Parashewanella spongiae: one gene and its partner. The protein of the gene in region 2 interacts with the protein of the main gene of each other region in a pairwise test. Links are inferred from orthologs where the notes say so. Each region holds a gene or a part of one and is shown on either strand. Other genes may lie near its edges.

Evidence for each region.
Region 1: the proteins of rlmKL (region 2) and typA interact in binary tests that used the Escherichia coli proteins (3 or more experiments, as listed by UniProt). The link is inferred for Parashewanella spongiae from one-to-one orthologs.

What each region holds. Positions count from the first base shown.
Region 1 is NZ_CP037952.1:477,450-480,662, forward strand. Bases 336-3,213 are described here. They hold typA (translational GTPase TypA), read right to left. Parts: upstream 2,742-3,213; coding sequence 930-2,741; downstream 336-929. Other genes in these bases: glnA (glutamate--ammonia ligase), read left to right, coding at 3,160-3,213. Also shown: E2I05_RS01645 (ankyrin repeat domain-containing protein), read left to right, coding at 1-313. UniProt on the Escherichia coli protein: A 50S ribosomal subunit assembly protein with GTPase and nucleotide-independent chaperone activity, required for 50S subunit assembly at low temperatures, may also play a role in translation.
Region 2 is NZ_CP037952.1:2,602,034-2,605,290, reverse strand. What follows is about bases 88-3,009. They hold rlmKL (bifunctional 23S rRNA (guanine(2069)-N(7))-methyltransferase RlmK/23S rRNA (guanine(2445)-N(2))-methyltransferase RlmL), read right to left. Parts: upstream 2,659-3,009; coding sequence 517-2,658; downstream 88-516. Other genes in these bases: E2I05_RS10075 (glutaredoxin family protein), read right to left, coding at 285-524; E2I05_RS10080 (ABC transporter ATP-binding protein), read right to left, coding at 88-283. Outside these bases: more of E2I05_RS10080, read right to left, coding at 1-87; E2I05_RS10065 (helix-turn-helix domain-containing protein), read left to right, coding at 3,028-3,257. UniProt on the Escherichia coli protein: Specifically methylates the guanine in position 2445 (m2G2445) and the guanine in position 2069 (m7G2069) of 23S rRNA. Methylation occurs before assembly of 23S rRNA into 50S subunits.

The DNA of each region.
Region 1 (3,213 bases), 2.1 Mb from region 2 along the record:
AGCGATCAATCATTCGAAAAGTCGAAACCAACAACTCATAGAAAAACTTGCTGAGTTAGAAGCTAAAAATTTAGCATTAGAAACACAGCAAACAGAATTGACAATGAATTTTTCAACTAAAGAATCAAAGTTACGAGCTGAATTAGCGACAGCAAAGGACAAATATAAGAAAGCTTATCTTAGGGCTAAAGCACTGCTAGATGACAACGAGGGAATAAGAGGCCACTTATATCGATTAGAAAAGGCATTTAAAACAGCTCAAGAAACCGGTGAATTTAAACATCCTGTGCCATATGACAAATTACAAACTTAAATAACCACATAATACAGGGTAAACGAATGAATTTTTTTCGAGAGAAAAACGTAGACTTTAGGGATCTAGCGATTTAGAAAGTACCAATCTTTGTCATACCAGCGCAGGCTGGTATCCAGTGATTTTTTATAGAAAAAAGCAAAGGAACTAGACTACCGACATCCAAAACTGTCGTTACTTCGTTTCTACTTGCAAAATTTATAACGCAGCTAGCGGTGATTTTGGCAAGTATATGAATGTTCAGCACTCACCTGATGGATGAATTCGGGTTGTTTGATTTTGTATTTAACTTCAATAGATTAAAGTTAAATTGTGCGTTCAACTGACATTGCGCACACGGAATAGTTATGTGGTTAAGGCTAAATAAGAAATAACTTTTTATCTATTTTTTACTTAAAATTAACCGATATGAACATTTTTACAACACAAAAATGAGTAACCATTCATTAATTTTGGTTTTTTAATAGGTGTACTCAATGTCAGGTTCAACAAATTTATTTAGGTTTATATATTACTCACTCGTGCGGTTGATCTGCCACATAATACCCATAAAAAATCCCACAGTATTACTACAGTGGGATTTAGTCACGCTAGCTTAAATTAAAGCTAAATTGAATTAACCGCGTGAAGCACGTTTGCGATCATTCTCAGTCAAGTGTCTCTTACGAACACGAATGCTCTTAGGTGTTACTTCAACCAATTCATCATCATCGATGAACTCTAACGCTTGTTCAAGAGTGAGCAAGATAGGTGGAGTCAGAACCTGTGCTTCATCCGTACCTGAGGCACGCATGTTAGTCAGCTGCTTACCTTTCAAACAGTTTACTGTTAAGTCATTTGAGCGAGCATGAATACCAATTACTTGACCTTCATAAACTTCAGTCGCGTGACCAATAAAGAGACGACCACGATCCTGCAAGCCAAATAGCGCAAACGTCAAAGCTTTACCCGTTGCATTTGAAATCAATACACCATTACTACGTTGACCGATATCACCTTCTTTTACTGGACCATAATGATCAAAAGTATGGTAAATTAAACCAGTACCTGAAGTTGCTGTTAAAAATTCAGTTTGAAAACCAATCAAGCCACGACTTGGAATGATAAAGTCGATACGAACGCGGCCTTTACCATCTGGTTGCATGTCACGCATGTCAGCCTTACGAGTTCCAAGCTTTTCAATCACGCTACCTTGGTGATCTTCTTCAACGTCAACAGTGACAGTTTCAAATGGCTCACTCTTTACACCATCAATTTCTCTGACGATAACTTCTGGACGAGAAACGGCTAATTCATAACCTTCCCGACGCATGTTTTCAATCAAGATTGAAAGGTGTAACTCACCACGACCAGATACTTTAAAACGATCTGGGCTATCCGTTTCTTCAACACGTAATGCTACGTTATGAACAAGCTCTTGCTCTAGACGCTCAAGAATATTACGTGAAGTAACGTACTTACCTTCTTTACCTGCAAACGGAGAGGTGTTTACTTGGAAAGTCATGGTGAGCGTTGGTTCATCAACACTCAGTGGTGGCAATGCTTCAGCCGCACCTACAGCACAAATTGTATCTGAAATTTTAAGCTCACCAAGACCTGTAATAGCAACGATATCACCAGCGTCTGCACTGCTCACTTCGTGACGATCTAAGCCCATGTAACCTAATACTTGTCCCACTTTACCGTTACGAGTTTGGCCATCAGCGCCAACAACCGTTACTTGTTGATTAACTTTCACGCTACCACGTTTGATACGGCCAACACCAATTACACCAACATAAGAGTTGTAATCAAGTTGAGAGATCTGCATTTGGAACTCACCTTCAGCGTCAGCATCAGGGTAAGCTACTTTATCGACGATAGTATCGAACAATGGTGTCATGTCTTCGCTTTCTACATCTGGATCTAAGGTTGCGAAACCGTTCAATGCAGAAGCATAGACAACAGGGAAATCTAATTGCTCATCGGTGGCACCCAAGTTATCGAACAAATCGAAGACTTGATCCATAACCCAATCAGGACGAGCACCAGGGCGGTCAATTTTGTTGATAACAACAATTGGCTTAAGACCTTGCGCAAAGGCTTTCTTAGTCACAAAACGCGTTTGTGGCATTGGACCATCAACGGCGTCAACTAAGAGTAAAACAGAGTCAACCATAGATAGGACACGCTCAACTTCACCACCGAAGTCAGCATGGCCAGGAGTATCTACGATATTAATACGGTAGTCATTCCACTTGATGGCCGTGTTTTTTGCCAGAATTGTGATTCCACGTTCTTTTTCAAGATCGTTTGAGTCCATCACCCGTTCAGCGGCTTCACCTCGAGTTTCAAGGGTCCCTGATTGCGCCAACAATTTATCAACCAAAGTCGTTTTGCCATGGTCAACGTGAGCGATAATGGCGATGTTACGTAATTTTTCTAGCACTGAATAAGCCTCATACCATCAAATAAAATACACATGTTCTTATATTAGCTGACAATTATTTCAATTGATCGAGCCGTATAAAAACTAAGCAACGAGGATCGTTACCTTAAAAAAGCGGTGTATTCTACTCTAGCTGACTCCTTAGGCACAGGATTATTTTTTGTTCAGTTCAATTATTTTCCAGTAAAACCTACAAAACCTTGCACCATAACTGTGCAACTAAGCACGCTTCAGGTGCAAAAACAGAGTTTCACATTTAATAGTAATCATATTTATCTTTTTATTTTAGTTGGTTACAAAAGTGGCATAAGTTTCGCTTAACACATGAAGATGACCAAACGTGCTAAAATTCAGTGTTGTAAAAATGCATGTTAATAACAATTAATGCAAAGAACTCTATCCTACCGGAGAAAACAGAATGTCAGTTGAAGCAGTGCTTAAGCAACTTGAAGACCATGAAGTAAAATTTGTT
Region 2 (3,257 bases):
CAATTTCAGCAACGCCTGCGGCGATATAAGAATATATTGAACCTGATTCTGATTTTGGTGGGTCTTGTTGCAAGCGGCTCACTTTAACATCAGTAGCGATATTAAACTCACCATCATCTAAAATAATGTCACCAGCAAGCACTTTCATTAAACTCGACTTACCAGCACCGTTACGGCCAACGATACACACCCGTTCTCCGGGCTCAATAGTAAAATCAGCATCTTTCAAAAGTGGTGTATGACCGAAAGCTAATGCACCGTTATTAATACGAACCAGACTCAATTTATGCTCCTATAAACTTCTGAACGTCGTTTTGCTCAAACGGCCAGAATAATTCTTTATTATTTAGACTGTCATAAAGGACAGGAATACTTACACCATATTTATCAGCCAATTGATCATCGTCACAAATATCTTGATGTTGATAATCAATTGCTTCTTTGGCCACCATTCTTTGAGCTATTTCGCACAAATGGCAGCCTTCGGTATGAAACAAAACAAATTGTTTTGAAAAATCAGCCATGTGTTAATAACCATGTATTGTGAATTTGCGGGTTACGTTTGTAATCCAATGGCAGTGTTTTAGCGTCAAGGTTTTCAACTTTAATACCAATTTTTGCCAAAGCTTCAATATCCATTTTAAATTTCCGCTTATTATTTGAGAATATAATCTCTCCATCTGGCATCAGTAACTTCATAAGATCTGTGAGTAATTCAACATGATCTCGCTCGACTTCAAATGAATCTTCCATTCTTTTTGAATTAGAAAAGGTTGGCGGATCAATGAAAATCAAGTCAAATTGTTCTTCTGATTCTTTTATCCACTGAAGGCAATCCGCTTGCTCGAAATGATATTGATTTCCATAAATACCATTAAGTTTAAAGTTTTCTTCAGCCCACAATAAATACGTATGTGACATATCAACTGTGGTCACCGATTTTGCACCGCCTAAAGCAGCATGAACAGATGCTGTGCCAGTATAAGCGAATAAATTCAGTACATGACGATTTTTTGATTTATCACCGACTAAGCGTCTTGTTAATCTATGGTCAAGAAAGAGCCCTGTATCTAAATAACCAGATAAATTTAGCTTAAACTTGGCATTGTATTCTGTGGTGATCAACTCAACTTTGTCTTGATTACGTTTTTGATATTGGTTACTACCTTTTTGGCGTGAACGTGTCTTCACAACGATGTTATTTGGAGCAACATCCGTAAGTTGCGGTAATACTAATAAAATATCACTAATACGACGTTTAGTAACTGACTCCGGAATTTCAATTGGTGCAGCATATTCTTGAACAACAAGATGATTTAAGTATTTATCGATTGCTACATTGTAATCGGGTAAATCAGCATCATAAATACGGTAGCTATCAATACCTTCTTTCTTAGCCCATTTATTGAGCTGTTTAAGGTTTTTCTTTATGCGATTACAGAAATCTGGTGCCACGTTAGCAATGCTAACTTCTGCAGTGTCATTGACTTTGGTTTCTGTTCTTTCTCGACGAGTACTTGTGGCATGCATAGTGTAAAGATTAAAACCGCACTCCATAGCACCATTAAACATTTTAAGTTGTCTATCTGCTTTCAGTTTTAAAGCCGATAATAATTCAATTTCACTACAAAGCAGTGCAAGCTTCCAGCCACCAAAAGTAAACTTAAAGTGCTCACCAAGCTTGTAATATAACTGCAGGAGCCCAGTGACTTTGCCTAAACGCTCACCGTAAGGAGGATTACTCACTAAAGTCCCTGTTTCAAAAGGTGGGTTCATTGCCAGTGCATCTGCAATTTCAAAATCAATAAACTGTGCAACATCGGCATTTTTAGCATTTTGCTTAGCGATGTTCACTACTCTTGGGTCAATATCAGATCCAAACAGTTTAATTTCGCAACGGGATTTACCTAATGAAGCTCGAGCCTCTGCCTCTTGTAATATTGAATCCCACAACTCTGAATTGTGTCTTCGCCATTTTTCAAAACCAAAACTCTGGCGATGTAAAGCAGGTGCTATATCAGCAGCAACCATTGCAGCTTCAATTAATATCGTTCCACTGCCGCAGAATGGGTCAAATAAATCAGTTTGCTGTTCAATCCAACCACTACGAGCAAGCATGTTCGCAGCAAGGTTTTCTTTCAATGGCGCAGAGCCAGTGTCACTTCGGTATCCACGTTGATGAAGTCCAGGGCCTGAGAAATTGATGCCTATAGATATCGTACCTTTACGAAAATGTGCATCGATTCTAAATTCTGCTTCAGACCTTTCTACGTTAGGACGTGCTTCACCATCGTCACGGAAACGGTCAACCACAGCATCTTTAATCTTAAGCGCACCGAACTGAGTATTCTTAATGAACCCACCAGTTCCATGAAAATCGATACTAAACGTCGATTTATTTGAAAAATGACTTGGCCAATCAATACAATAAGCCGTGTCGTATAATTCATCAGGAGTGGTGCATGACGCTTTTTGAAGTAATAAAACGATTCGACTCGCAAGACGACTCCACAAAGTAATACGATAACCTAACTCTAAGGAAGCTGAAAAGTATACGCCTGCTACACTTTCTTTAATATCACTCGCACCTAACTTATCTAACTCTTGAGCTAGACTGTACTCAAACCCGCGTGGGGCCGCTGCAAAAAATTCAAACATCTGTTACTTCAAAACGCCGAAAAAATAATGACCGACATTATACCTGTTGAGGCATATAAGCCTAGAAAAATCAGTTGGACGCATAAAAGTAAGATTAGTAACTCAAGTTCAACCATAAAAGTCATAAAGTGTACTCATCCATTGAGTGAATGCTTGACGCTCTTAAACGCAGAGAAAATTACCGCTTGCTGCATTGTAACTTTTATAAGTAGAACTACTACTTACTTCAAGTCACGCCTTGATATCGAAAATTTTCTCTGCGTTTAAGAGCGCCACCAACTGATTTTTCTAGTAGTCCATTCAAGAACAAATAATGACCGAATGGTTATATCCTAACAACTCCTGAACACAAGAAACACTGGAGTTGTTATGAGGGTTAAATACCACGTTCGTTCGAGTAATGAAGAATGTTCAATGCTTGAGGCTTTGATAAAGCAGAAGAAACCACGTGTTGCTCAACATAAGAAACGACACGCCCAAATTTTACTTGCTATTGATGAGAATAATTCGCCACTGATCAATCAACAGATTGCTAAAGCACTAAACATCTCACCACTTGCAGTAACGAGCCTTAGAAAGCGTTTTGTCGAAGAAGGATT